One region of the Cellvibrio fibrivorans genome, then DNA from elsewhere that is predicted to be linked to it. Evidence: predicted binding sites of a transcription regulator. Region 1 holds the regulator's gene; each other region holds the start of a gene.
What was found. Region 1 encodes sigma-54, which starts transcription at its own class of promoters, with help from an activator protein. Its sites were predicted from a motif close to TGGCACANNNNTTGCNNT; they were not measured.
Positions count from the first base shown of each region.

Region 2: J2X05_RS18330 (pilin) is a predicted target of sigma-54. The motif match lies at 4,277-4,294, and genes of this name have one in related genera.
Region 3: xdhA (xanthine dehydrogenase small subunit) is a predicted target of sigma-54. The motif match lies at 2,491-2,508, and genes of this name have one in related genera.

Region 1 is NZ_JAVDVX010000008.1:33,635-44,052, forward strand. Features, by position in the region: gene J2X05_RS18755 (YhdP family phospholipid transporter) at 1-3,669, shown strand, start outside; gene yjgA (ribosome biogenesis factor YjgA) at 3,723-4,241, opposite strand; gene J2X05_RS18765 (HPr family phosphocarrier protein) at 4,345-4,617, opposite strand; gene rapZ (RNase adapter RapZ) at 4,621-5,490, opposite strand; gene ptsN (PTS IIA-like nitrogen regulatory protein PtsN) at 5,502-5,954, opposite strand; gene hpf (ribosome hibernation-promoting factor, HPF/YfiA family) at 6,053-6,343, opposite strand; gene J2X05_RS18785 (RNA polymerase factor sigma-54) at 6,453-8,111, opposite strand; gene lptB (LPS export ABC transporter ATP-binding protein) at 8,315-9,040, opposite strand; gene lptA (lipopolysaccharide transport periplasmic protein LptA) at 9,046-9,657, opposite strand; gene lptC (LPS export ABC transporter periplasmic protein LptC) at 9,644-10,255, opposite strand; gene J2X05_RS18805 (KdsC family phosphatase) at 10,259-10,418, opposite strand, start outside.
Region 2 is NZ_JAVDVX010000007.1:274,100-284,517, forward strand. Features, by position in the region: gene J2X05_RS18315 (DUF1631 domain-containing protein) at 1-1,708, opposite strand, end outside; gene nadC (carboxylating nicotinate-nucleotide diphosphorylase) at 1,926-2,780, shown strand; gene J2X05_RS18325 (hypothetical protein) at 2,820-3,581, opposite strand; gene J2X05_RS18330 (pilin) at 3,694-4,224, opposite strand; gene pilB (type IV-A pilus assembly ATPase PilB) at 4,561-6,285, shown strand; gene J2X05_RS18340 (type II secretion system F family protein) at 6,290-7,576, shown strand; gene J2X05_RS18345 (prepilin peptidase) at 7,579-8,475, shown strand; gene coaE (dephospho-CoA kinase) at 8,487-9,101, shown strand; gene yacG (DNA gyrase inhibitor YacG) at 9,108-9,320, shown strand; gene J2X05_RS18360 (Nudix family hydrolase) at 9,349-10,302, opposite strand; gene argJ (bifunctional glutamate N-acetyltransferase/amino-acid acetyltransferase ArgJ) at 10,319-10,418, opposite strand, start outside.
Region 3 is NZ_JAVDVX010000004.1:348,730-359,147, forward strand. Features, by position in the region: gene xdhB (xanthine dehydrogenase molybdopterin binding subunit) at 1-889, opposite strand, end outside; gene xdhA (xanthine dehydrogenase small subunit) at 882-2,384, opposite strand; gene J2X05_RS12830 (ABC transporter ATP-binding protein) at 2,629-4,200, shown strand; gene J2X05_RS12835 (ABC transporter permease) at 4,190-5,272, shown strand; gene J2X05_RS12840 (ABC transporter permease) at 5,307-6,233, shown strand; gene J2X05_RS12845 (BMP family ABC transporter substrate-binding protein) at 6,307-7,389, shown strand; gene J2X05_RS12850 (TetR/AcrR family transcriptional regulator) at 7,480-8,304, shown strand; gene J2X05_RS12855 (8-oxoguanine deaminase) at 8,334-9,716, shown strand; gene J2X05_RS12860 (hypothetical protein) at 9,853-10,418, opposite strand, start outside.

The DNA.
Region 1 (10,418 bases):
GGTAAACAGGTACAACTGGATTCACCCTACCTGTTGCTTGAAAACGCCGATGATTTCCACCGTCTTGCCCTGCAGATTGATGTGGATGCACAGCCGCGCAGTGTTTACCTGATTATGGAAGGGCAAGGTGACCCCCGCGATCAGTCGCGGTTTCGCAGCCGCGGATATCTGCAGCTCAACCGCTTCCCCACCAGTGAACCTATAGCGGCGGCGAGTGCATTCCTGCTCAGCGGCACCGGCAATTCCAGCCTGCTAAGTGAAGGTATGGTGGATGCCAATATCTGGTTTGAAAGTCGTAGCAAAGGTAAAGGGTACGATTTGGTAGGGCGTTTGGGTTTGCAGCGCTTGTCGCTACCAGTAGGGGCAAACCGTTTATCATTGGATGGTTTTTCTACCGAACTCGCTGGCTTTTGGCTACCCAACGGCGAATGGCGCTTGGGTTTGCAGCAAGTTAATGCCGCCATGAAAGCACATAATATTAACGACGTTAACCTCGCGATTGCCTCGTCCGGTTTTAAACGCCCCCTGCAAGTTAGCATGGATACACTGGATCTGGCCCGCCTCACCAATATGCTGGGCGATTCAGGTGTTATGGGCGAGGGCAAATTGCAGGGCTTATTAAAAACTCTGGCGCCGAGTGGCCAGCTGCGCAATTTGCAGATGAGCCTGCCTCTCGATCAACCGAAAGACTGGCAATTGCGCGCCAACCTGGACCAGGTTGCTACCAGTGCTTGGCAGGGTGTACCGGCACTTGCCGGAGTAGACGGCTATCTGCAAGTGGGGCAAAAAGGTGGTTTTGTCGATATTGACGCGCAGCGCCATTTCTCCATGCACTACTTGCCCACTTATGCTGAACCCATGGAGTACGACCGTGCCAAAGGGCAGGTGGCTTGGCATCTGCAGCCGGAAAATAACCAGATTTATGTTAACAGTGGCCAGTTGGAGTTCCGCAAAGGCGATGAACTGGCACGCGCTTATATGTGGCTGGGGCTGCCGTGGAAGCGCAACACAGGTGATATCGACCTGTATTTGCAGATTGGTGCCCAGCAGCTCAATGCCAGTCTTTACCAAAAATACACCCCGGCGGTAGTGCCGCAATCGCTCCACAAGTGGCTAGCGCAGAGTATTGGTGAGCAGAATCCCGGTGTGGCGACTGAGGCAGGCTTTGTCTATCGCGGTACGCTAAACACCAAAAATTCTATGGCGCGCACCTACCAGTTGTATCTGGATATTGAGGATGCCGAGCTGAATTATCATCCCGGCTGGCCCGCTTTAACCCACATGAATGGCCGCTTACTGGTGAGCGATGCGCGTGTCTCTGCCAGTGTTATCGACGCCGGGATTTATACCAGCCGCGTCACACACGCGGAAGTGCGCGTTAATCCGCGCGCGCAAGGTAAGGGCTCGCTGTTGCAAGTGGATGGGGAAATCTTTGGTGCTGCCAGCGATGGTATTCGTGTATTGCGCGAGGGCATGTTGCGCCAGTATCTGGGCAGCAGTATGGATTCCTGGTTTATGCAGGGCGAGATGCAGGCACGGCTCGATCTCGCCATCCCCATCGGAACTGGCGAGGAAAAGGCGGCAGGTGCGCGCCAACAAGTTGATGTAGCACTCAAGGTCCCGCGTTTTGAATTGCAAAACCTCAATCTGGCGCTGGACGATTTGACCGGACAAATCAGTTATAACAGCGACAAGGGGATCAGTAGTAACACGCTTAAGGCGCACTTTTTTGATGAGCCGGTTGAAGCCAGATTGAGCACCCGTAAACTTGATCACTACAGCAAAACCCTTATTGAGCTGGGTGGTGTGGTCGATGCCCAAAAAATCGCCTATTGGAGCAAGCGCCCGGAGGTACTCTTCCTGAGCGGCAACTTGCCCTACACCGCGCTGGTAGAATTAAACCATCGCCCGCAGCGCATAAGGAATCTGGTAGAACTGAGCCCCGAAGAGATGGCTGAGGCTGTGCAATCGCCGACCGAATTTGCTGATAGCGCTTTTGCCCAAGTCACTATCACCAGCAATCTGGCGAATGTCAGCGTCGATCTGCCTGCACCCTACGGCAAACCTGTGGAAGGTGAACGGCCATTTGAATTCAAGCTCTGGTTGCAAGAGAGCCAAGCGCAAATTGATGTGCGCTACAACAATGATATCCAGGCGCTGCTGCGTACCGACCGGGTGCGTAATAACAGTTTGGTGAACGCCAATATCGCCCTTGCCAGTGCTGCAAAATTTAGCGACCAGCCTCAATTTTTAGTTTCCGGTTTTTTGCCGGGTATTGATCTGGATACCTTGAAAGCGGTGCAATCCCGCTACAAAACTTACAGCGAGCGGCTCGCCCCAGCTGTTGCGCGAGCCTTGTCATCACTGCAGCCTGATGCACCTGAATTGCTTGAGCAACCAGTCGGCTTGGTCGCTGGGCTGCCCTTTCGCGCTGAAGTGATGCTGGGGCAATACGAGCTGGGCTCGACAACTCTGGAAAACCTCAATGTGATAGCCATACCTGTGCGCTCCGGTTGGCAGTTGCAATTGGATAATGCGGTGGTTGCCGGTCGGCTGTTAGTACCAAATAGCCAGTTTACGCCCTTGCAAGTCGATCTAGACCGCTTGTCGTTGAGCCGTGCTGCGCTTGGCTTGGCTGATCCGCAAACTACCGAATCGCAATCTATCGATCCAGCCGCAGCTGAGTTGGTAATCACGGATGCGGTACCGGAAAAAGTAATAGATCCGCGCAAACTCCCGCTGGCCAATATCACTGTTAAGGCGCTGCTAATGGACGGCAATAACTATGGCAATTGGTCGCTCCAACTGCGCCCTGATGACAAAGGGGTAGTGATAGACAACATTCGTGGCAGTATCCGCGGTGTAACTGTCAGCGGTGCAGATAAGGCAACAGGTGGCGCCAAATTGATATGGCAAAACACACCAGTTGGCGTTCAAACCCGCTTTATTGGCAGCCTGGAGACGGGCGACATGGCGGAAGTACTACGTGCCTGGAATAAACCCGATACCTTGGAAAGCCGCCGGGCGTACTACCGTGCCGATCTTTTTTGGCCGGGCTCGCCGCAGGATTTCAAACTGGTCAACCTTGGGGGTGAAATGAGTATCGACATTGAGCAGGGTAGCTTCAAGCGAGATGCCAGTGCTGGCGATGGTCTGCTGAGGTTGATGTCGATCCTCAACTTTGACACCTTGGCGCGACGTTTGCGTTTTGATTTTTCTGATCTCTATAAAAGCGGCCTTGCTTACGATACCGTTAAAGGCAAGGTGCGGTTCAACCAAGGGGTTTTGGTTTTTGAGGAGCCGCTAGTGGTACGTACCCCTTCGAGCGGTATGCAAATGGCGGGCAGTATTGACCTGCGCAACGAAACAATTAATACCCGTTTAGTGGCAACCTTACCCGTCGCCGGGAATATGACCTTTTATGCGGCATTGGCGACCGGGCTGCCAGCGGCGGCGGGTATTTACATCGTCAGCAAACTGTTTAAAAAGCAGGTCGATCAGGCCACAAGTGTCAGTTACACCATCAAAGGTAGCTGGGATGAACCCAAAATGAAGTTTAACCGGCTGTTTGAGAGCGAGAAAAGCTTGCGCGATAGCGTCAATAAAAAGGAGGTGGAAAAGCCGCCTCCGATCAATGAGATGCAGGACGAATCTGGTAAGAAACAATAAGGGCGCCCATTCGGCGCCCTTGTTTTTGGTAGTTTGTTTTTGCGCGCAACCCGTTAATCCTGCGCTTCCAGCTGCTCGCGGATAAACGCAAAGAGTTTGCGTGCACTCGCAGGCGGCTTGTTCTCGTCGCGCTCTTTTTGCGCGGTGCGGATCAACTGGCGTAAGTGCTGCACATCAATTCCGGGGCAAGAGGTGACCAGTGTTTGGAAAATTTGTTTGTCGCCTTCAATTAGCAGGTCGCGATAGCGCTCTACCTGGTGTTGGCGATGCACATATTGATCGCTGCGGTTTTGCAGTTTGTCCACTGCTGCTTTGATTTCCTCGTGGTTGCCTTCGCGCATCAGGCGGCCAATATATTGCACCTGGCGGCGGCGGGCTTCTTTGGGGGGTAATTTGCGCGCGATGTAAATCGCATCCAGCATAGTGTCGCTCAGCGGAATGCTGGCAAGTTGCTTTTCGTTCATGTCGATCAGGCTTTCCCCCAGCGCTTGCAACGCATGCATATCGCGTTTGACCTGCGATTTGCTAAGGATGTAGTCATCGGGGTTGATGTCGTCGTAGTTGTAAACCATGGCTGTAATGTCGGAGAAAGAATCAATAAAAGGGCGCGCAGCTTAGAGTAGTTGCCCGGGAACAACAACCTTTGTCGCTGGCTTTGGTTTAACAATAGGCTATTTATTCGCCTTCTTCAAAGCGGTCGGCAATCAGTGCGCGGATAGCACAGAGCGCGGCATCAGCATCATCGCCCTCTACGCTGACTTCCAGAGCAGTGCCCTGGCTAGCGGCTAGCAGCATCAACGACATAACACTCTTGGCATCGGCCCAGTTACCTTCGCCCACGCGTGCGAGTACCTTGGCCTGAAATTGGTTGGCAAGGGTCGCCAGCTTGGCGGCGGCGCGCGCATGTAGGCCGCGCTTGTTGATGATATCGAGCGTTTCGGTCTGCATGATCTAGGGTTTTTTGTGTTTGTTAATGTCGCGATGGCGAACTTGAACATCGCTAAAACTGTGGTCGAAATGTTTTTGCAGCCGCTCCGACAAGTAGACTGAGCGGTGTTGGCCGCCAGTACAACCGATTGCAATAGTGATATAGCTGCGGTTGTTGGCCTGATAGCGGGGCAGCCATCGGGTCAGGTAATGCTCGATATCTTCGTACATCTCCCTCACCGTCATTTGCTCTTCCAGAAACTCAATCACTTCCTGATCCTTGCCGGTTTGCGGACGCAGATTGGGCTTCCAGTGTGGATTGGGCAGGCAGCGCGCATCAAATACCAAATCGGCATTCACGGGTACACCGTGTTTGAAGCCAAAGGATTCAAACAAAATAGCCATGGTCGATTCACTGCGGCCCACGACCCGCTCTTTCACCAGATCGCGCAACTCATGCAGATTCAGGTGGCTGGTATCGATAATCTGGTCAGCACAATCGCGGATGGGCTCCAGAAGCTGCTGCTCAGCGCTGATCGCCTCTTCCAGGCTAGTATGTTTATCTGACAGCGGATGCTTGCGGCGGGTTTCACTGAATCGCTGGATCAATACCGGTGGTTGAGAATCGAGGAACAGGGTCTGGAAGGGCAGATGCGCTTCTTTGAGGGTGCTGATCATCTGCGGGAAGATAGCCAGATCTTGCCAGGCATTGCGCACATCGATACCAATGGCAAAGCGGTGTTGGTCATCTTTGTGGATCTGGATCTGGGCAACCAACGCAGGTAGCAGGCTGACGGGCAAGTTGTCGATACAGTTGAACCCCACATCCTCAAGGACATGGAGTGCCGTACTCTTACCCGAACCAGACAAGCCACTGACGATCACCAGATGCATATAAATCCTGTTTACGAGGTTGTTAGCGCTGCATCATAGAGCGCTTCATTAGTTTTGGAGGCGCGCAGGCGCTGGCGGTATTCGGCGTTGTTCAGTGCGCCAGCCAGTGCTGCCAAGGTTTGCAAGTGTTCGCTGTGGGCATCTTCCGGCACCAGCATCGCGAACAGAATATCGACCGGTTGCGAATCTATTGCATCGAAGTCGATTGGATCGGTCAGGGTAATCAGTGCACCCACAGTGCCTTTACAGTGTTCAATACGGCAGTGGGGGATTGCAATTCCGTGGCCAATACCAGTGGAGCCGAGGCGCTCGCGGCCAATCAGGCGGCGGAACAATTCATCGGCATCAATATCGGGGATATCCTGCGCAATGGTGTTGGCGAGCAACTCCAGTGCGCGTTTCTTGCTGCCCCCTTCGACGCCGCAGAGGGTGCGGCTGGGGCTGATCAGGGATTGAATTTGCATGACAAGGTGATGCTGGGCATCTCTCAATAAATAATGCAGACATCGCAAGGTGGCGATGGCGGCGTAGGTTCAGTTAACGATGGCGAGCTATCGCGCACTCAGCGATGGCTGCGCATCTTCTCTTTGTGTTTAATCAATTGGCGGTCAAGTTTATCAGCCAGTGCATCAATCGCGGCATACAGATCTTCATGAGTAGCTTCAGCGAATACATCTTTGCCACTGACATGGATAGTGGCTTCTGCTTTTTGGATAAGTTTATCTACCGAGAGGATAACGTTGGTGCTGGTGATGCGGTCATGGTGGTGCGTTAAGCGCTCAATTTTACTGGTTACATACTCTTTCATGGAATCGGTAACTTCTACATGACGACCGCTGATATTTATTTGCATAGATACTTCCTCTCGCTAGAAACAAAACGGTTGCGACTGGCACAACCTCGCATTACATCAGTGATTTTTTGATCCGAACTTTATTGGTACTACTAATACAACTAAATAGCTAAATAGTTTTGCGTTCATTCGACGGCGGAATATTGAGTGATTCGCGGTATTTGGCAATAGTACGGCGTGCCACTTGAATCCCCTGCTCGGCGAGCAGGTCGGTAATCTTGCTATCGCTGAGCGGTTTTTTCGGATTCTCGGCACTTACCAATTTTTTGATAATCGCGCGAATTGCAGTTGATGAACATTCGCCACCACTGTCGGTGCTGACATGGCTGGAGAAAAAGTATTTCAGCTCGAAAATACCCTGTGGTGTGTGCATGTATTTTTGGGTGGTGACACGTGAAATAGTCGATTCGTGCATCTCAACAATTTCAGCAATATCGTGCAGCACCAATGGCTTCATCGCTTCAGGACCATAATCCAAAAAGCCGCGCTGTTTTTCCACAATACAACTCGCCACTTTTAACAGGGTTTCATTGCGGCTTTGCAAACTTTTTAAGAACCAGCGCGCCTCCTGCAAATTATCTTTGAGGAAGGTGTTGTCGGTGCTGGAGTCGGCGCGTTTCACCATAGAGGCGTAGTCGGAATTAATGCGCAAGCGCGGCGCAATATCCGGATTGAGTTCCACTATCCAGCGGCCATCGCGTTTTTCAACGAATACATCAGGTACTACATATTCGGTATCGCCATTGGCGATCATATCGCCTGGGCGCGGATTCAAACTTTGAATTAATGCCACTGCCTGGCTTAATTCAGCTTCTTTCAATTTGGTGCGGCGCATCAGCTGGCGATAATCGCGGCTGCCGAGCACCGGCAAATATTGTTTGGCAATTAATTTTGCCGAGTCTAAAAACGGTGTTTTCGGATCAAATTGTTGCAATTGCACCAACAGGCACTCAGATAGATTTTGACTGCATACGCCGCAAGGATCGAACTGTTGCAAGCGGTGTTGCACCGCTTCAACTTCGTCGAGTTCCAGCTCTTCAAAATCGCTGCGCATACCTTCAAAAATTTCTTCGATGGTGATGGACAGCATGCCGCTCGGTTCCACCGCATCGATAATTGCCATCGCCAGTACGCGGTCGCGATCCGACATGGGCGTCAGGTTTAACTGCCACATCAGATGGTCGTAGAGCGAATCAGTTGCGGCGCGGCGACTTTCAAAATCATTGTCTTCGTTGTCGTAATTGCTTGAGCTGCTGCTGGATGATGATTGGTAAACATCATCCCAGCTCGTGTCGACGGGGAGGTCACTGGGGATGGAATCGCTCCATTCGCCGGCGTCCGCACTAAATCCGTCGCCCTCACCGTACACATCACTATCGCCAAAACTCTCACTTTCACCAAAATTCTCACCTTCACCGAAGCTTTCACCGCCTTCGGTATAGCTATTGGTTTCGCTGTAGTTGTCGGCGCTGCTGGAGGAGAAATTTTCGCTCGCGGTAAAGTCAGTGCCGTGGTCAGTACCGGCTTCAGCAGCGATCTCTAACTGGCGAGTGTAATCCGCTTTATCCAGCTCACTGCCTTCGTAATCATTGGTGCTACTGGGGCTGTCGAAGCTTTCCTCCACTTCCAACATAGGATTGGATTCAAGCGCTTCCTGGATTTCTTGCTGCAGGTCTAATGTCGATAGTTGCAGTAGGCGGATTGCCTGCTGCAGTTGCGGAGTCATGGTCAGCTGCTGACCGAGTTTGAGCTGGAGAGATTGCTTCATTGTGTGAACGACAAACCCTTATAACGCAGGATGGAAAACATCAGATAGGTGGAGTTTAGTCAGGGTTTGGCGCGCAAGCAATAAGCTTAAGCAAGCTTTATGCCTAATGATCAAAGAATGTTACTTGTCAAGTTGTTTGTGTGTTGCCGAAGGTGTTGCTGACGGGCGGTTGGTAACACTGGTGGTGACGGGTTTAGCCACCTTTACAGACGGAAATGCTCGCCTAAATAGACTTCACGCACCTTGCTGTTGCTGAGTACGGTTTCGGCATCGCCCTCGGCAATAATGTGGCCTTCGCTTACAATATAGGCGGTCTCACATATATCCAGTGTCTCGCGCACGTTGTGGTCAGTAATCAGCACGCCAATACCGCGGTCCTTAAGATGGCGCACAATTTCTTTGATATCGTTGACCGAGATGGGGTCAACTCCGGCAAAAGGTTCATCGAGCAAAATAAATTTGGGGTCGGTCGCTAGCGCACGAGCGATTTCTACCCGGCGGCGTTCGCCCCCTGAAAGTGCCATCCCCAGGCTGTCGCGGATGTGGGTGATGTGAAATTCATTAAGCAATGATTCGAGCTTTTCCTGGCGCTGGGTGCGATCCAGATCCTTGCGGGTTTCGAGGATTGCCATGATGTTATCGGCGACGGTCAGCTTGCGGAAAATCGAGGCTTCTTGTGGCAAGTAACCGATGCCGGCGCGAGCTCGGCCGTGGATGGGCAGTTGGGTAATATCGCGGTCGTCAATTAATACATTGCCATTATCGGCGGGCACCAGGCCGGCAATCATATAAAAGCAGGTGGTTTTACCGGCGCCATTGGGGCCGAGCAGGCCGACGATATGGCCGCTCTCCACAGTAATCGAGACGTCGATAACGACTTTACGTTTTTTGTAACTTTTTGCGAGATGGCGTGCGTGCAGGCTGGGCATATGAGTTAAGGGGTTGCTTCAGTTGATGAGGATTGGGCTGCACTGGATGCGGCAGCGGGCTGGTCGTTACTGGTTTCAGTTTTGCCCGCCTTGGGTGGGATCACGATTTCGATCCGCTGGCCATCGCTGCCCGATGCACCATTACTGCCCGCCGCTTTCATCACTTCTTTTACTAAGTCGTAATCGATATGCGGGCCACTCATGACCGCACCGTTTTGCTCGACCGATGCATCTTCAATCAACACAAGATGCTCATTGCTGGGGGTATAAGTAATTTGTTTGGCAGCGGCGGTGACTACACCTTGATCCTTTTCCGGTTGCTGTTGGAAGCGCGCCGGGTTGCCGGTGGCGATCATTTTTTCAACACTGCTGTCGGGATTGGTGTGGATCACGATAGAGTCTGCCGAAATCACCAGTGAGCCCTGCTGGATTTTCACTGAACCAGTATAGGTGGCGACGCCGTTTTTCTGGTCGACGGTCAGATTATCCGCCGAACCGCGAATAGTTTCATTTTTGTCGCCGGGCAAAGCCAGGGCAGTGTTGCTATAACTGACAAAAACAGCAGCAATCGCTAGCGCAAATGGAGCGAGGGCAAAACGGAATTTAACGGGGATCATAAACAGCCTTAACCTGGGACTTTAACTGAAGCCGACTCTGCGCCAGGTCAGCATCCATACCTATTGCGTCTATCTGGCCTTTAGCGCTGCGCATATTAACAGCTTTGTCAGTTTCCGCGAATTGTTCACTGGCGCGCACCTGTAGCTCACTGGTGGTGATTTGGATCAGCCCCTGCGAAGGGGTCTGTTGCTGAATCAGGACATTGTCGAGCAGGCGGATCAACTGGCCATTTGCTTCACTGCGACCAGTGCTGGCACTGACCAGCCAGGGAGCATTAGCTTCGGCATCGTAAAACGCCATATCCGGGCGCTCGATCAGGGTGTAATCCGCATTCGAAGGGCCATCGGGATTTGCCTGGTAATGGGTGACTTGCGGTGTTGATAATTGGTAGTGCAATTTGCCTTGGGCATCGAATTCGCGAGTTTCCACGGCTTTCATATAAGTTTGGGGAAAGCCACTGGCGTCATATTCGTAGCCCACCAGTTCTGCTTTCTGGCGCAATGAAAAAGCAAAAAAACAAATCACCAGCGCGAAGGCGATTAGCCATGGTGCTGGCACATACTGGTGAATTCGGTAAGCGCGCTGCAACAGGTTCATCGTCTAGTCTTCACCGTTGTTCGCGAGATAGGGCGCCAAGGCTGCATCAAACGTCCCTTGGGCTTGCATTAACAAATCGCACGCGGCACGCACCGCGCCTTCGCCGCCGCGCTCGCGACTCTGCCAGTGGGCACGTGCCGCGACGCTGACATGGGCATTGGCG
Region 2 (10,418 bases), on a different contig from region 1:
TCGCCGCTGTAACACTCCAAACGAGCTGCTGTGCTGTTGCAGAACAGTTGCGCCACTCATCACTCTCCACACCTTGTTTGAGTGAGGTAATAAACATCACATTCGCCCAAGCCTCACGCAGCAACTTAGTGACCGCCAGAGGCAACTCCTTACCGGCACAAATGCGATTTAATTCCGCATCAACCTGCGCGCGTGCGCGTTCAGATTTGGCCTTGCCATCTTCCGCATCAATAGTGCGCTGCTCAAGAATTTGTGCACGACGTTTTTCTTTATCAAGGAACGAGCGAAAATCGACCAGCAATCGCTCAAAGATACTCATATCGGTATCAAAATCAGTCAGGATCGAACGCACAGTTTCTTCCATTTTGTTAAAGAGACTGTCTTTGCGTTGATTTTCTTCGCTGGATTCCTGCCATCCCAGACAGGCCATTGCCATTTCATTCAACAAACGACGCGCGGGGTGGCCACCTTTGCTGAAGAAAGTTTTATCGGCAATCGCCACTTTGACCATCGGAATTTGTAAACGACCAATCAAGGCTTTCATTGGTGCCGCCAGGTTACGGTCATCCAAAATAAATTCGAACATCATACTTACCAAATTGATGACATCATCATCAACTTGATTAATCGCGGCAGCAGTGTGGGTTTCGTTGCGCAGCAAATCACTCAGTAAATTGCGCAAGCTAGCTGGCGCTCCGCTGGTAACGGGAGCATTAACTGTATTTTGCTGTTGAGCCAGCGACAGGATCTTGATCAAGTCCTGGGTAGTAATTTCTTCACCGGGTAATTGCACGCGCGGCGCACTGCGGTTGGCTCCCAACAGGTCGCGCAGCTGATGCAAAACCTGGTTGGTTTGGTCGTCATAACTTTGCACCAATCCGCCGGTCTCGCCCCCCGCTTTTTGCACACCCAAACCATACTGCGCACTGATGCCTTGGCCATAGTGATCAGCAGTTGGGCTAGTTGAGGGCTTTTTGACGCGCACATCTTGTTTCAATGAAGGCAAAATATTGGCATCAATCAAGGTTTGGTTGAGCACTTCAAATAGTTTGCCCAGCTTGGTCATCACAATATTGTCGAACAGCTTGAACAATACCAACTTGGCTTTTACATCGACATTTAACGCTTTAGTTGCATCGGTAAATGCATTGCAAATCACATCAACGCCCAGAGGGTTATTCTTTTGATAAACCTTGGTGGGAACCAGATGATCAATACGCAGGGTCAAATGTTGGATAGGCTCAGCAAATTGTTCATTGGCTTTGTTGACCATGCCATCAACCGCAACCATCTCTTCCAGCTCATCATTCTTGACCAATGACAAATCGTCCAGCGAGACCGATTTTTCACCGGATGGCTTTTCATCGCGATAAGCACTTGGATCAAGTAATTGGGCAAAGCTGATATCAATGCTGCGGAAAAATGAAGTCTCCATCGCACGGCGACGGATGCGCACCTCGCGCATTGAGTCAAAAAAGATATTTTGATCGTGATTGTTGTTAGCTTTGTCGGCCAATTCAAACATGGCATCATCGACTTTATCGAACAATTCACGTAGAAATAATTGCAACTGCTGCCGCGCCTTATCACGCAGGGCGTGCATAGCGGCAGGCAAACGAGCAAGTGCCACTTGCGAATTAGCAGCGGAATTGCGCTCTACATTTAAGTGAACAACCTTTTTGGGGTCGGATTTCATATGTTCGGACATGGCGGATTACCATTAGTAAAAACTTGCGTAGTTGAAGTATAACTAAGGGAAAGACACATCAAGTAGGCAAATGATAAGATCGAGAGCCATATCACAAAAGGCTATAACTAACGCATCATCTTATGGTTTTCTAAGTAGATTTTGGAATTAGCCGAAGAGTGCAGCGCCAAAACTGCCGATTTTCAACCTCACAATGTTCAATTATTCGACATACAACATGAATCCTATATACAGCAAAAACCTACCAAATCTAGCTGAAAATATCGCCAAAAGCGTAGCAATAGCCCTTGCTGAAGACATAGGCCCTGGCGATATCACCGCCCAATTAATTCCCACTGAGCAAACCGCCAAAGCAAACATAATCACCCGTGAACAGTGTATTTTTTGCGGCAAAGCCTGGGTTGAAGAGGTATTTCGCCAACTGGATCCGCGGGTTCAGATCATTTGGTATGTAGAAGATGGCCAAAACGCAGCAGCCAATAGTCTGTTATTTACCTTGCAAGGTAGCGCCCGTAGCCTTCTCACCGGGGAGCGCACCGCACTGAATTTTGTGCAGACTCTCTCCGGCACCGCAACCATCAGCAAACAATACTCGGATCAAGTCGCCCACACCGGGGTGAAACTGCTCGATACCCGTAAAACCATCCCTGGCCTGCGCACCGCACAAAAATATGCAGTTGCCTGCGGCGGCTGCCATAATCATCGTATTGGTTTATATGACGCATTCTTGATCAAAGAGAATCACATCGCTGCCTGCGGTGCAATTGAAAAGGCCGTCGCTGCTGCACGGGCTATTGCGCCAGGCAAACCAGTTGAAGTCGAAGTGGAAAACTTTGCCGAGTTAGATCAAGCACTGGCAGCGAATGCGGACATCATCATGCTGGATAACTTCAGTATTGATGATATGAAAAAAGCAGTAGCGATTAATGCGGGGCGCGCAAAGCTGGAAGCTTCGGGAAATATTAATGAGCATACATTAATTCCGACAGCAGAGACTGGGGTGGATTATATTTCTATTGGTGGATTGACGAAGCACTGCCGGGCGGTGGATTTGTCTATGAGGGTTTCATAACTAAATCTGCTAATACCTTTGACCATAAATATGGAAAACTTAGCCGGGATCAAAGTCAAGATAAGCTCTTACATTATTCCCATCCGGACAAACGATAGCGGTTTTTATTTCAACAAGAGCAACTAGCGGATACCAACCGCAATCTTTAAATTCAACCAAGGCATTTTTGAGCATAGATACATCTAAATCATTTTTCTTCACAATATCTTCCAATAGCTCTATTTTCTTAGCATCCTTGAACCACTCCCCATCCAGACATTGACGATAGTATTGTGGTAATCGATGAATATCTTTGCCTGCCAAAACAGAAAGCAGAATTTTTTTCCTCCCTTCAGAATCATTAGGGAAGGTAACACACAGGTATTGAGTGCTAGCGAATAAAGAAGGAGTCATCGGTAAATCCTCAGGCCATCCAGCTTCAAATTCACCTATATCTAGAGGCCTAATAATTTCGACCCGATCCCTTGCCAACACCAAGAATGCTGGACGGGCTGCGGCCACTATAGATACACCATACACTAGAGCGCCCAATTGAATGACACCAATCACAATATAATCAGAGCATAATTCTTTTATTGATTTCTCAGGGGAATATATCACCAAGGTCATTAATGGCCCTAAAATCAACTCCACCACTATAATGATTTTATAGGCGACCAAGCTATCTAGAACTTGCATCAACTCGCCAGGGTACCAAAATATAATTAGCTGCCACACTAACAACGCTACAACTGATGTAATGAAAAAATGCAGCGCAGCAGCTTTTAGTTTAGAGCGTGCAGTTACATTAATCAGCTTCATAGAACCAACATATAAATGGCATAATTACAGGAGGTGACAAAAGAAAAAACCCTTACCACAGCAGCGCGATAAGGGTCTTTGCATCAAACAATTTGAAAATTATTTTACTAAGTTACTTACATTCTGCAGGAGCAAATCTTGGATTCAAAGTACCTGCAACAGCACCAGCTAAACCGCGGTTTGTTGCCTGAACACTTGTGGTAGATGCGCACGCCCAGTCAACAGAACCAGTAGCCCCAGCAGCAGCAGCAGCTAATTGGGTGATTACACCTGCTGCATTTAAATAAGGAGTAAAAACCAACGTAGGAGCTGCACCTACAGCATTACCAATGTTTGCGCCGTTATAGGTTATGGTTACAACACCAGTAGCAGGAGCAATAGCGATGCTAGTTACATATTTAGATTGTGGCACAGCACCGGCTACTTGCGCTGCAAATGCAGCAACACCAGGCATACCATCTGATGCATACATACTGGACATATCAGATTTCAGTGCTGACGCCAAACCAACACCCTCCGTAATTTTGGCGCGAATCGTGTAGTCCTGATAAGCAGGAAGCGCTACTGCAGCCAAAATACCAATAATCGCTACTACGATCATCAATTCGATTAAAGTAAAACCTTTCTGTAAAGTTTTTTTCATCACAAATCTCCAGACTTTTTAGGGGGGCGGAAAGTAAAACAACACATGTTTAAAAGCAAATCACATACCAACATTCAGAAGAATTTAAAAACAGCAGTAAATGCTGGCCATGCACAACATTTACTGCTCGTCCATATTCACACTCAACAACCACCGCTCACCTGATTTGACAACAAGTGACAGTTTTTGTCACTCCATTCAATTTATGAACTACAAAATAGTCATCAAACGCGAATCCATCGGGCATAACAAACTAAATCCACTAAGCTTAATCGGCTGATGTAATATAAAGTTATCCAACCAATATCCAAATATAGGTAGCAGCGGTAATAACGAATGAATAGCCCAACACCTACAATGCTAAATGGTCTTGCCCGCAGGCTAGTGGCTGACAAGCTGATAGATGCCGAATTGGCGAGCAAGTCAGTCCACCAGGCAAAAAAAGAAAACATCCCGTTTGCCCAGCACCTGGTAAGCAATGGAATCTTGGATGCCCGCACGCTCGCTCGGGTTGCATCCGAGGAGTTCGGTTCACCTGTCTTCGACTTGGATGCCCTCAACAAAGATTTGCTTCCTCAAAAACTGGTAGATGACAAGTTAATACGCAAGCACCACACACTGCCCATAGCAAGACGCGGCAACCGCTTGTTTCTGGCAGTAACCGACCCAACCGACTTGCATGCTCTGGATGAAATTAAATTCAATACCGGCATTAACACCGAAGCTGTTCTGGTAGAGGCAGACAAATTACGCATAGCAATCGACAAATACCTCAACTCCCAGGAGGAAACGCTGGGCGATGCACTGGGCGGCTTGGATGATGACCTTGATGATCTAAATGTACAGACTATAGATACAGCACCTACCGCAGACGACTCAAATGAGGCAGACGAAGCTCCTATTGTTAAGTACATCAACAAAGTTTTATTAGATGCAATAAAAGGTGGAGCTTCCGATATTCACTTCGAGCCCTACGAGAAAAGTTATCGCATCCGCTTTAGAACTGATGGCGTTCTGCATGAAATGTCACGCCCTCCGGTGAATCTCGCCTATAGAATGGCAGCCCGCTTGAAAGTAATGTCGCAAATGGATATTTCCGAGCGGCGCTTACCACAAGATGGACGTATTAAATTAAAGGTATCCAAAACCCGTGCAATCGACTTCCGTGTAAACACTCTGCCAACACTGTTTGGCGAAAAAATTGTACTGCGTATCCTTGACCCAAGCTCAGCGAAACTGGGGATCGATGCTCTTGGATATGAAGATGACCAGAAGAAACTCTACATGGATGCACTGGCGCAATCGCAGGGTATGATTCTGGTTACAGGGCCAACGGGCAGCGGTAAAACCGTATCGCTTTACACAGGCCTGAATATTCTTAACACCGCCGAGGTAAATATTTCAACGGCAGAAGACCCTGTGGAAATTAACTTGGAGGGCGTTAACCAGGTACAAATGAATGCGCGCGTGGGCCTTACGTTTGCAGAAGCGCTGCGCTCATTCTTGCGGCAAGACCCGGATATCATCATGGTCGGTGAGATTCGCGACTTGGAAACAGCTGAGATTGCAATTAAAGCATCGCAAACGGGTCACTTGGTGTTATCTACCCTACACACCAACTCAGCACCAGAGACGTTGACTCGCCTGCTTAACATGGGCGTTCCTGCATTTAACGTAGCTACCAGCGTAAGCCTTATTATCGCCCAAAGACTTGCGCGCCGTTTGTGCCCTGCTTGTAAAAAGCCTGCAACCGATATTCCGGCAGACATTCTCACTCAGGAGGGATTTGACGAAATAGGCATTCCGCGCGCAGAATTCCAGCTCTTTCACCCTGTTGGCTGTGAAAAATGCAATGGTGGTTATAAAGGACGAGTAGGGGTATATGAAGTGGTTCGCATCACCCCCCTGATTGCCAACCTTATAATGGAAGGAGGCAATTCACTTCAAATTGCGCGTGCTGCTAAGGAAGCTGGCTTTAATAATCTTAGGGTATCCGCATTGCGCAAGACCGCAATGGGATTAACCAGCCTCGAAGAGGCCAACCGAGTCACCAAGGATTAATTCCATGGCATTAGCATCTACAACAAAATCAGCCAGCTCGTCTGCAGCAAAATCGAAAGCCGCAGTAGCAAAGGCAAAACAAATCCCAACAACCAATACCTATGTGTATAAAGGTGTAGATAAGAAAGGGAATAAGATTCAGGGCGAAATTAACGGTGGCAGCCCGACTATTGTAAAAACCCTGTTGGCTAAACAAGGGATCACTACACGATCCGTGTCGAAAAAGGCGAAGCCCTTATTCGGATCTAGTGGCAAGGCAATCAAGCCTGCGGATATAGCTATTTTTTCTCGCCAAATGGCAACTATGATGAAAGCAGGTGTGCCTCTGGTCCAAGCCTTCGACATTGTTGCCGATGGGCTAGAGAACCCTAATTTGCGCAAGCTTGTATTACAGATCCGCGATAGTGTTGCCGCTGGCGGAGGCTTTGCAAACTCACTAAGGGAACACCCCAAATACTTCGATGATCTTTTTTGCAATCTTGTCGATGCAGGAGAGCAGTCAGGTGCGCTGGAAACCATGCTGGATCGCATCGCGACTTATAAAGAAAAAACGGAAGCACTGAAAGCTAAAATAAAAAAAGCAATGACATATCCTATTGCTGTTGTCGCTGTTGCAATTATTGTTACTGGAATATTATTAGTAAAAGTTGTACCTCAATTTGCCGAAACTTTTAGTAGTTTCGGCGCAGACCTTCCCGCTTTCACACTATTTGTATTGCACTTATCAGAGCTTGCTCAAGCGTATTGGTTCATGATTTTAGTGGGCATGATTGCATCTATTTTTGCATTTAAAGAAGGTGTTAAACGCTCATCCGCCTTTGCATATGCCGTAGATAAATACATGTTAAAATTTCCTATTGTAGGCCAAATTTTATATCTTTCTGTGATGGCCAGGTTTGCTCGCACACTGGCCACAACATTTGCTGCAGGTGTTCCTTTGATTGATGCACTTACCTCGGTTGCTGGCGCGGCAGGCAACAGAATTTATGCAGATGCAATAATAAAAGTAAGAGACGATGTCTCAACCGGTATTCAATTAAATACCGCATTAAAAGCAAAAGGTATTTTTCCAACATTATTAATTCAGATGTCCGCAATCGGTGAAGAGTCAGGTGCGCTGGATGCGATGCTAGACAAAGTTGCCGTTTATTATGAGGAAGCTGTAGATAATATGGTCGATAGCCTCACTTCATTACTCGAACCTTTAATAATGTCAGTGCTAGGTGTGCTGGTAGGCGGATTAATGATTGCCATGTATATGCCTATCTTCCAACTCGGTGCGGTTGTATAAACGTGACATTTTTTTCAGCTCTGCAAGTCTATCCACTATTGGGTTTGGCTTGCACCTTAGTTCTTGGCTTACTCGTCGGCAGCTTTTTAAACGTTGTTATTTACCGCCTGCCAAAAATGATGGAACGCGATTGGCAAAACCAATGTCGTGATTTTATAACTAATGATGGCGACATAGCCGCCCTTCCCGCAAACGATTCAAAACAGGAACCATTTAATTTGATGGTTCCTGTTTCCCGCTGTCCTCACTGCGGTCACAAGATTAAACCTTGGGAAAATATTCCAGTTATTAGCTATTTGTTCTTACGCGGTAAATGCTCCAACTGCAAAGCAGGGATCTCTGCTCGCTACCCGATAATCGAATTGGCAACCGGCTTGCTGTCTGTCGCGGTTATTTATTATGTTGGTGTTAATTGGAATGGATTGGCCGCGTTGATATTTACTTGGTCGCTTATAGCGTTGACCATGATTGATTTTGACACTTATCTGTTACCCGACGACATAACGCTTCCGCTACTCTGGCTCGGCTTGATAGCAAATAGTTTTGGTACATTTACCGATCTGCCAAGTGCAGTCTGGGGCTCGATAGCAGGTTATTTGGCACTCTGGTCTGTCTACAAGGTATTTAAACTGCTGACTGGTAAAGAGGGGATGGGTTACGGCGATTTTAAATTACTTGCCGCGCTCGGAGCCTGGATGGGCTGGCAAATGTTGCCGCAGATTATTTTGTTATCGTCTCTGGTTGGTGCCGTTATTGGTATCAGCATGATTGTTATCCGCGGCCGCGATAAAAATATTCCCATCCCCTTTGGCCCCTACCTGGCTATTGCTGGCTGGATTGCATTTATCTGGGGTGACACCATCAACCAATCCTACTTAAAACTTTTTGTAGCACATTAGGCTGTAAAAAAATGCCTCTGATTATTGGACTTACTGGCGGCATTGGCAGTGGCAAGTCAGAAGCCAGCAAGCGATTTATTGAGCGCGGCATACTGGTTGTCGATGCAGATGTGGTCGCACGCGAAGTAGTTGAGCCGGGCTCACCGGCATTAACACAAATTGCTGCACATTTTGGACCTGTTATTCTGGATGCAACAGGCAATCTACAACGCAGTAAACTGCGTGAAATTATCTTTTCTAATCCCAGTGAAAAACAATGGCTTGAATCGCTACTCCACCCGATAATTAATACAGAGATTCGCCGGCAGCTCGCAGGGGCAATGAGTGTTTACGCCATTCTTGCATCGCCGTTACTGCTGGAAACGCAGCAATTTCAGTTAGTTGATCGCATATTGGTAATCGACACCAGTGAACAACACCAACTTGAACGCGCAAGCCACCGCGACAAAAGCAATGAAGCGCAGATAAAGGCCATTATGCAAACCCAACTCTCGCGGCAGGAGCGCTGCGCGCGGGCGACTGACATTATCCAAAACCATGGCAGTATTGATGAGCTGGATGCCCAGGTTGAAAAACTCCACCAGCTTTATCTCGAATTAGCGCAATCCACTGCAAAAACGAACTGATTATTTATGCAAAATACCACACTGAACTCTGATTTAACGTCACTCAAACTCGCTTGCCCTACGTGCAAAAAGACAGTGCTATGGAATGACGAATTTCCGCACCGGCCATTTTGCAGCGACCGTTGCCGTTTGATTGATTTAGGTGAATGGGCCAGTGAAAGCCACCGAATTGCGGGGGACAATCTGGATATCAATTCAGAGGATGAGACAAATCATTAACAGATTTTGCTTGTGATTGCATTGGAAATCACCACCAGGCGCTGATGCCAGCCACACCTTGTGCGCCGCAAGACTGGGCAGTTTTTATATGCTCTTCACCCACGCCGCCCAATGCATAAACCGGAATATTGGCTAGCTCCGCCAAAGCAGAAAATGACTCCCACCCAAGCAACTTGGCAGATGGATGTGAATCTGTCGGTAATACGGGAGATAAGAGTAAATAATCAGCACCAATATTTTGCGCGTGGGTGATCTCTTCAGCGTTGTGGCACGAGATACCAAACAGCACCTCCTGCCCAACTGGTCGCGCATTAATTGCTGCCGCATGATGGTGATTGAGATGTAATCCTAATTTTTTATCCGGGAGGGAATGAGTTAGGAGATTAAAATCCGTAAGCGAACTATTAATTACCAAACGTCCATTTGATTGGTTGACTGCTTGAATTGCTTCATCCAATAAGGATTTATGCGTATTCACACAAAAATCAGCTACACGGAATTGCACTATACGAAGGTCCATCGCCAAAACGCGATTCAGGCGCACCATAAAATCAACATTATCAAGATAAGCCCCCGTAATCGCATATTTTTCCGGCAAATTAATTGCTGAAATAATGGGTCGATTAGCTGCAGGAAACGCAAATTTGTTCAGCTCTTTAGCATCAACCCACTGGATTGGTTGACCTTCGTTGCCGATAGGAGTGCCCAGAAATTGGGTGATTTTATGGACATCAAGCAGAACGGATTTATCAGGGTAATGGTGGCGAATCTGAATCAATGGTTGACTGGCAAGCACATCAATCGCGAGCTCTTCGTACAACTCACGCACAAGTGCGCGCTCGATGGTCTCACCCGCATCAACCTTACCGCCAGGAAACTCCCACAAGCCACCTTGGTGAGCGCTCAACGGGCGTTTGGCGATAAGAATTTTGCCGTCGGCATTAACGATAACACCGACAGCAACACGAACTAATTTAGCCACGATAATCTACAAAAAACTAAGAGCGATAGTCCGCATTAATGCGAACATATTCATATGAGAGGTCAGTAGTCCATACCGTTTCTGCAAACTCACCACGGCCCAAATTGATATTAATT
Region 3 (10,418 bases), on a different contig from region 1:
TCCAGCGATTTAAAAAATCGTGACGCTTGCCAGTTTGGATCATGTCATCGCGGCGCGGCATGCGGTAGCGCACCGGGCGGCGATTGCGCTGTGCAAATAATGCGGCGATACATGCGAGCGGTGCGGCCTGACTTTCTTTGCCACCAAATCCCCCGCCCATTCGGCGAACTTCAGCGACCACCAAATGAAATGGAATCGCCAATACTTCAGCGACTAATTTTTGCAGTTCCGTGGGATGTTGCGATGAGCTGATAACATGAATGCCGCCATCTTCCGTCAGTCTCGCTTCGCTGATTTGTCCTTCCAGATAAAAATGTTCCTGCCCACGCACATAAATCTCACCGCTTAGTTGATGTGGTGCGGATTCGATATTCGCCTCCGGGTCGCCAAGCAGCAATTGGTGCTGCGGCAAAACAAAACTTTGTGCGGCGAGTGAATCTTCCACCGTTAATTGCGCTGGCAACTCTTCATAATCAATCTTTGCCAGGAGTGCGGCGCGTTGCGCTTCCACAAAACTGGTCGCAGCCACCGCAAAAATCGGTTGCCCAATAAATTCCACCACATCACCGGCAAGCAAGGGGTCACCCGCATACACAGGTGCGACATCCACTTTGCCGGGAATATCGCCTTGCACAATGACATCAATAACACCGGGAGCGGATTTAACCGCAGACAAATCCAGCGCACGAATACGCGCATGGGGTTTACTGGATTGGCCGGTGGCGACAAATAAAGTGCCGGGCATAAGCGGTAAATCATCCACATACTCCGCCGTACCTTGCACATGTTTGTGTGCGGATTCATGCGCGATGGAATGGCCTACTCCACCGGCGGCACTGCCCGTATGAGTAGCGGGCGATAATTCGGCATTAACAACGATTCTACGCATGGCTAAACAACCTCGTTTCAAGCGCTTTGCCCGAGGCTTCAGCCGCAAATTCATAACAGGCTTTTTTGAGCAGATTGCAGGCCATGGCCATGCGGTAAGCAGCGCTGGCGCGCACATCGCTCAAGGGCGAAAATTCGCTGTGCAACAAATCACAGGCTTGCGCAAGAATCTCTTCATCGACATCACCCGCCACACACCATTCCGTATTAGATAAAAATTGTTCGGTCATGCTGGCACGCTTGGGAATCGCGGCCATTCCACCAAAGGCAATTTTAAATTCGTTAGACGTTTGTCCACCCCAACAGAATGCCCCCATCACTGCCGAAATATCGTCTTCATAGCGTTTGGTGATTTTGAATAATTTGAGTGGCTGTGCGAGTTGCGCACGTGCAATGCGAATACGCGCGAGATATTCACCAACGCCCAGCGTTGTTTTTTTGTAGTCGCGATAAAAATTCGTCAGCAATTCACGACGAGCATTACCACTGCTATCAACTATTTCCAGCTCGGCATCCATCACCAATAGATACGGCGGAGCATCGGCAATCGGCGAGGCATTACAAATATTGCCTCCTAGCGTTCCGCGATTGCGAATTTGGCGCGAGCCCAAACGTGCGAGCAATGCAACAAATTCCGGCGAGAGATTCGCTAGCGCTTTTTCGATAGTGCTGTAATTTGCCGCTGCACCTAATACAACCTCATCGTCACTGATGTGGATTGCGCAGAGGCTGTCGATGCGATTAAGGTCAATCAGTTGCGGAAGTGACTTGTATTGCTGGGTAACTTCCAGCATCAAATCGGTTCCACCGGCAACAAGGCGCGCCTGCGGATATTCAACCAGCAAATGCTGTAGTGCCGCTTCGGTATGTGGCTGCCAATAATCGCTGACGCCATCGGACAAGTTTCTGCCGTAAGCGCGCGCAGGCTCGCCATCTATGCCCGCTAAAGGTGCATATGGCACCCAATTTTGCACAAAACTGGCCACTTGGGCAGGTTTTTTAAGGGCGGACAGGCCGGCATCGATAATCGGGCGATAACCCGTACAGCGACACAAATTGCCCGAGATTGCATCAATCACCGCTGCACGTTGCACCGCAATATCAGCCTCGGCCAAATCCGCGCCGCCCGCCAATTGCAGTCCCGCGAGCGACACAACAAAACCGGCCGTACAAAAACCGCACTGGGAACCGTGGCATTCCACCATCGCCGTCTGCACAGGATGCATTTCTTGCGGCGCTGCCGCCAAACCTTCTACCGTCACAATATGGCAATCCTGCAGACTGCCGAGCGGGCAAATACAGGCGTTGACTGTGCTGTAAGCCATAACATCCACGCCTTTGCGGCCAACCAACACAGTGCAGGCGCCGCAATCACCCGAGGCGCAACCCTCTTTGGTGCCCATCAGATGCTGCTGGCTACGCAGGTACTGCAACAGCGTCAGATCTGCCGCTGCCTCCGCCAACTCAACTGGAACATTGTTCACCACAAACCGCACAGACTTTCCTCCAACAGATCGACCCATGATTCAGGGCGAAGAACCTTTAAATGGTTATAGCCGATTTCAGCCAAACCGCTTTCTCTCCATCCTCGCTTTATCACCCAAAGCAAAAGTCTGGCCAGATAGACAATTTTTTATGAGTTTTTTACAGAGGCAGGTATTTCGCAGGCGCTGGCATGCAATTTGCTCAAACCAGTCTATCTTTTTGTCCAGATAGTCAGGTTTATGAGCGAGTTGGTTTATGTCTGAAAAAAAGGCCATGCGCCTTGAATTGCTTTCCCTCACCAAAGCCTATCCGGGCTGCATCGCGAATGACGCGGTGAGCCTGCAAGTGGCGCCAGGGGAAATTCATGCGCTGCTGGGGGAAAACGGCGCGGGTAAAAGTACGCTGATGAAAATGATCTACGGTGTAGTAAAACCCGATTCCGGGCAAATGACCTGGAATGATCGCGAGGTCAACATCACCGGCCCGGCTCACGCTCGCCAACTCGGCATGGGCATGGTGTTCCAGCACTTCTCGTTATTTGAAACATTAACAGTGACCGAAAATATCGCGCTCTATTTAACGCCTGCAGAATACGGCACGCTCGATTTACTGCGCGCACGCATTCTTGCGGTGGGCGATGAATACGGCCTCGCGATAAATCCTGACCGCCTCGTACACAGCCTGTCGGTCGGTGAACAGCAGCGCGTAGAAATTATTCGCTGCCTGTTGCAAGACATCCAACTTTTAATTCTCGATGAGCCCACCGCCGTACTCACTCCCCCCGAGGTAGCGCAGCTGATCGAGGTATTAAAAAAACTCGCGCACAAAGGGTGCAGCATTTTATTTATCTCGCACAAATTGCACGAAGTAAATGCACTCTGCGACAAGGCCACCATACTGCGCGGCGGCAAGGTGACGGGCACCTGTATTCCCCGCGAAACCAGCCCTGGCGAAATGGCGCGCTTGATGCTCGGCGATGAATTGGAATTACAAGACACCATGCCCGCTGGCAACGCCGGTGAATGCCTGCTCGCACTCGATAAGATTGAAGTAAAACCGCGCGATGCCTTTGCTATTCACTTGCAGGATATTGAATTGCAATTACATGCGGGCGAAATTCTCGGCCTCGCTGGGGTTGCCGGTAACGGGCAAGATGAATTGGTGGATTTAATTAATGGCGAGCTGGGCAGCGATAGCGGCAGTTTAATTTTTCACGGAAAAGATATTGGCAATACCAGTGTGCAGGAGCGGCGCAATATGGGGCTAGGCGTTGTCCCCGCTGACCGTATCGGGCGCGGCGCTCTCGGCAATATGAGTCTGACCGAAAATAATTTGTTAACCAGTTATATCAACCAAACCGGAAAATTCGGCTGGCTGAATTGGCCCGCAATAAAAGCGCGCGCTGCCGAGATCATCTCAACTTACAAAGTCAAAGCAACAGGCGCCGAGGCCAGCGCCAAAAGTCTCTCCGGTGGTAACTTGCAAAAATTTATTATCGGCCGCGAGATTTTGCAGAATCCAAACGTGTTGGTGTGTTTTCATCCTACCTGGGGCGTTGATGTAGGCGCTGCGAATTTAATCCACCAGGAGTTGATTAAATTGCGCGACAAAGGCGCCGCGATTTTGGTGATCAGCGAAGACCTCGACGAACTCTATTTATTGGCTGATCGACTCGGCGCATTGTGCGGCGGGCGCTTATCACCGCTCGCACCAAAATCTGCTGTCCCACTCGCGCAACTCGGCCAGTGGATGACCGGGAATTTTGGCACTCTATCTACAGGCATCTCTACAGACACTGCTGCGGCGGAGGTGGCCCATGCGCATTGAAAAACGCCTGCACGATTCGCAGCTGATGGTGTATTTGTCGCCGCTGCTCGCGCTCTTATTAACGCTAATTTCCGGCGCCTTATTATTTGCATTGCTCGGCCGCCCACCGCTCGGCAGCCTCTACACGTTTTTTATTGCACCGATCAGCGACCTCTATGGTCTTTCTGAGCTTGCGGTAAAAGTCACACCGCTGTTGCTCTGTGCAATTGGTTTAACACTCTGCTTTAAAGCAAAAATCTGGAATATCGGCGCTGAAGGCCAATTTGTTTTTGGTGCATTAATTGGTGGAGCGGTGACATTACAACTGGCGGAGAGCGAAGGCTTTTGGGTACTGCCGGTGATTATCGCCAGCGGTGCACTCGCCGGTATGGCTTGGGCGGCAATTGCGGCGCTTCTACTGACACGATTCAACGCCAATGAAATTCTCACCACGATTATGCTCAATTATATAGCGGTAAATTTATTGCTCTGGGCAGTGCATGGCCCTCTGAAAGATCCAGACGGGCTTAATTTTCCCGAGTCAGCACTGTTTGCGAGCCAGACATTATTACCGGTGTTATTTGAGGATTATCGCGTGAGCATCGCCATTTTTATTGCGCTGTTTATGTTGGTGGTGATTTGGGTGGTGCTCACGCGCACGCTACTCGGCTTTCAATTGCGTGTGATGGGCGAGAACCACAACGCTGCGCGCTTTGCGGGATTTAATAGCAAAAAATTAATCTGGTTGCTGCTGTGTTTCAGTGGCGCCATGGCCGGGGTAGCAGCGATTTCTGAAACCAATGGTCCGGTAGGGCAACTGATCCCCACGCTTTCACTTGGTTATGGTTACGCCGCCATTATTGTGGTGTTTATGGGGCGCATGCATCCGCTCGGCATTTTGCTCGCCAGTTGTTTACTAGGGCTGACTTATCTCGGCGGCGAGATGGCGCAAATCGATCAGGGTTTACCAAAATCCATCACCGGATTATTCCAGGGCATGTTGCTGTTCTATCTGCTTGCCTGTGACTTGTTGATTAGCTATCGCGTGGTACCGAATTCGCGCAGCGTTAAACCTTCAGCTATCACTCAATAACTCGCAATAAAATTAAGAACACAGGTAAGATTTTATGGATATAGGTTTGATCGAAAATATTCTCTTCGCAATGGTGCGCACCGGCACGCCGCTGCTGTTAGTGGCGCTGGGCGCGATGATGTCGGAGCGTTCAGGCGTATTAAACCTCGGGCAAGAGGGCATGATTTTAGTGGGTGCCGCCTGCGGATTTATCGCCGCTTATGCGGGTGGTAGTTTGGGTTTGGGAGTGCTCGCTGCCGTTGCAGCAGGTATTTTTGTCTCATTAATTTTTGCGTTTATCGCACTCACTTTAATTTCCAATCAAGTCGCCACCGGCCTTGCACTCACCATTTTCGGCACAGGCTTAAGCGCTTTTCTTGGCGCCGCTTATGTAGGCCAAACCGTTACTGGTTTTGCGCCAATTGCGATTCCGTTTTTAAGCGATATCCCACTTATCGGCCAGGCATTATTTGCGCAGGATTTATTGGTGTATCTCTCGTTTATTTTATTTGCCGCTGTATTTGTGGTGATGCGTTACACACGTTTGGGATTAATTATCCGCGCCGTCGGCGAGAACCCAGAAGTTGCCCACGCACTGGGCTACAAAGTAATGGTGGTGCGCTACTGCGCAGTCATGTTTGGTGGAGCCATGGCGGGATTAGCGGGTGCTTATTTATCTCTCGCTTACACGCCCATGTGGTCAGAGGGGATTGCGGCCGGGCGCGGTTGGATTGCACTGGCGTTAGTGGTATTTGCCAGCTGGCGCACCGAGCGCATTTTATTCGGCGCCTGGCTATTTGGTTTTGCGAGTATCCTGCATTTGTTATTGCAGGGTTACGGTTATGAAATTTCGCCCAACCTGCTCGCCATGTTGCCCTATGTAATCACGATTATTGTGTTGGTGATGATGATGTATCGCCAAAAAAATCAGGGCTTATTTGCGCCGCGCTCGCTCGGGCAACCCTATCATCCGTTGAAATAAATTGGCATCCACTCAAATAAATTTGTAACAGCTAAATTTTTAAAAAAACCAAAACATCACAAGAGGAACCATCATGACCCTGTTAACACGAAAAACATTTCTCCGGTTGCTGGGTGCAGCCTCGCTGCTCACTCTTAGCGCCAGCGTCTTCGCTGCGCCGTTAAAAGTCGGTTTTGTTTACGTCAGCCCGATTGGCGATGCCGGTTGGACTTACCAACACGATGAAGCGCGCAAAATTGTGCAAAAAGAATTTGGCGATAAAATCGAAACCACTTTTGTTGAAAGCGTGGCCGAAGGTGCAGACGCCGAGCGTGTGATTCGCAATATGGCCTCACGCGGTTACGATTTAATTTTCACCACCTCATTTGGTTACATGAACCCCACTATTAAAGTGGCCAAAATGTTTCCCAAAGTAAAATTCGAACACGCCACCGGTTATAAAACTGCCGCCAACGTCGGTAATTATCAAGCGCGCGATTACGAAGGCCGCTACCTCGCCGGTATGGTCGCTGGCGCTATGAGTAAAAAAGAAGTGATCGGTTACGTAGGCGCATTTCCGATTCCCGAAGTGATTCGCGGCATCAACTCCTTTATGCTCGGCGCGCAAGCGGTGAATCCGAATGTCAAAATGAAAGTGGTCTGGGTCAACACCTGGCACGACCCAGCCAAAGAGCGCGAAGCGGCGGAAAGTTTGATATTGCAAGGTGCCGATGTACTCACCATGCACACTGACTCTGCGGCCACCATTCAAGCTGCAGAAGCCAAAGGCATTTACTCGGTTGGATTCAATTCCGATATGAGCGCTTATGGCCCCAAAACCCATTTGACCTCATCTACCCAACACTGGGAGAGTATTTACAGCGCAAAAATCAAAGCGGTATTGGATGGCACCTGGAAGCCAGAGGCAATTTGGCATGGCTTGAAAGAAAATGTAGTCGCACTCTCGCCGATGAATCCGGTAGTGCCGAAAGAGGTTGTCGCCAAAGTAGATGCGTATAAAATGGAAATGATCGCGGGCAAACGCGCTGTCTATCAAGGCCCTATTTATGATCAGGCAGGCACGCTGAAAGTCGCAGAAGGGAAATCCCTGAGCGATGAAGAATTGCATCAGCAAAATTGGTATGTAAAAGGTATTGAAGGGAAAATTCCGCAGTAACACTAACGACGCGGCTGTATCGACCTAGCTATTAATAAGCTTAATTAGTTAGTCGCACACAGCCGCACTTTAACGCGAGAAACAATAACAATGGCAACCAAGACCACAGCGGTAAAAACACCAAGCGCAAACAATGCAGTAGCGGCACCCAGCAACAAAAAGACAACGACCGGCAAAGCCATCCCTACCAGTAAGAGTGCGACGGTAAAAACTATGGTGACTAAAAAGGCAGAAACATCGCTGGATTTTAATCCCACTGAAACGCCCACCGGAAAATACAAACCGGGCAAAATCCGCGATCGCAATCTCACCAATATTATTAACGCGGCAGAGGAAGAATTTGTACACAATGGCTTTCGCGGCGCGAGTATCCAGAACATCGCCGACCGCGCGGGCATCCCCAAAGCCAATGTGCATTATTACTTTAAAAGTAAAACGAATTTGTACGTCGCGGTGCTCGATAACATTATTAATTTGTGGAACGACCTGCTCGGTGAAATCACGGTAGATGATGATCCCGCTGAAGTATTGGATCGTTTTATTCGCAAAAAAGTCGAGCTGTCTTATACCCATCCACGCGCATCAAAACTTTATGCGATGGAAATGATTCAGGGCGCGCCACATTTGAAAGGTTATATCCGCACCGAGATGCGCCAGTTCGTACGCCGCAAGGTGCAGATAATCGAGCAGTGGATTGAACTCGGGCGCATGGACAAGGTCGATCCTATGCATTTGATTTTTTTAATCTGGTCATCGACGCAACACTACGCGGATTTCGATGTGAAAATTCTCACGGTGATGAACCGGGCAGAATATGAGCCGGATATGATCAAAGATATTTCCGATTTTTTAAGCCATATGATTTTAAAAGGCTGCGGCCTCAAACCACCCGCGACAGAACCACCTGCCGCCTAATTTTTCACTGCAACCAGTAGTAAACCCCAATGACATCTTCTGCTTACGGCAGCACACACAGTGCTGCCATCTGGATTAAACATCCGCGCGCCTGTTGGACAGGTAATTCACAAGACGCCAGCAATGGCTTGGTGATTCAAGGCAATAACATTATTGAATTGGTTGCCGCAGGGAAATCACCCGATAGCGTTTACGATTACAGTTTCGATGCCTCTGACCATGTGGTTTTGCCGGGTCTGATTAATTGCCATCACCACTTTTACCAAACGCTCACCCGCGCACTGCCCGGCGCACTCAACAAAGAATTATTTCCCTGGCTACAAGCGCTCTATCCGGTCTGGTCAAATTTAAATGACGAGGCAATTTTTGCATCTACGCAATTAGCGTTAAGCGAATTATTGCTGTCAGGTTGTACCACAGCCGCCGATCATCACTATGTATTCAGCAGCATTATGCCGCACGCGATTGATGCGCAAGTTGCCGCCGCCAAAACCATCGGCAACCGCGTAACCTTAACACGCGGCTCCATGAGCCTCGGCCAATCCAAAGGGGGTTTGCCACCGGATTCGGTGGTGGAGAGCGATGAAAAAATCCTCAGCGAAAGCGAGCGTTTAATTAATAGCTATCACGACACCAGCGAAGATTCCTTTTGCAAAATCGCCCTCGCTCCTTGCTCACCTTTTTCTGTAACGCCAGATTTAATGCGTGCAACCGCTGTGCTCGCGCAACAAAAAGATGTGTTGCTGCACACCCATCTAGGTGAAACCGAAGATGAAAATAATTTCTGCCTGAAACAATTTGGTATGCGCCCGGTGGATTATCTGGATGATGTAGGCTGGTTAAACAACCGCGTCTGGCTTGCCCACGGCATTCATTTTAATGAAGAAGAAATTGCACGCTTGGGCCACGCCTACGTCGGCGTCTGCCACTGCCCCACCTCCAACATGCTCCTCGCCTCCGGCATGTGCCACACTCGCGATTTACAACGCGCAGGCGCACCGGTCGGTTTGGGTGTCGATGGCTCTGCATCCAACGACGGCTCCAATATGATTCAAGAAGTTCGCCAAGCCATGCTGCTCCAAAAACTCCGCTACGGCTCCGCGAATTTCACGCATATCGATGCTCTAAAACTCGCAACCTCTGGTAGCGCAAAATTATTACACCGCCCCGAACTCGGCGAACTCGCCGTCGGCAAAAAAGCCGACCTCGCCCTATTTTCCCTAAACCAACCCCGCTTCTCCGGCCACGGCGACCCACTCGCCGCATTAATTCTATGCGGCGCCCACAAAGCGGATTACGTAATGGTTGCTGGAGAGTGGAAAGTAAAAAATGGCGAAATGGTGGATGTTGATATTAATGATGTAATGGCGAGGCATGGGGTTGCGGCGAAACGTTTACAAACGATGATCTAACGTAGGTTGGGTCGGGCCGCGAAGGCAGCAATGCCCAACATGACACATGTCCGCAGCCTACCCCCCCTTATAAAACACTTTTTTTTGCAAAAATCCAGAATGAAAATTACATTCACATTTAATTGCTTGTTGCAATTTAATTCGGAACCATTAGCCACTTTCCATCATCAAGCTTAAGGCTATAACTTTCTGACTGAAAATCGGGTTGACCTTCTTCAGCCCACAAAGGGTTCCATTTGACTCTTTCAAAGATGAACTTTTTTTCTCCTTCCCATTTTACTTTATCAGACCACCACTCATTCCCCATTTTTGCATCAAAAACTTCTTTTATTGCAACCTCCCCAATTTCATAAATCTGAAGACATGTGGGAGTCATTTCCGAATATGGATTCATTTCAGAAAACGCGATATAACCCTTTTTTGGTGAGAAAATAGGGTAACCGCAAACATTAGTTAAAATACTCGTATTTCTATCAAAAATTGCCCATGAATTACCTTCAGAATATTGAACAAATAGCGACACAAATCTCTTATCGTCGGATATTCCGACGGCCAAGTAATGCTCCATGTAATCTACATCGTCTTCTCCGCTATTCTCCTTTACTTTATAGAGTTGACCTGACAAGGAACGTATTTCGAGAACACCATCTGTTCTCGATACTATTTCTTTGTTCAATTCAATAATACTTTTTTCGATCCTTT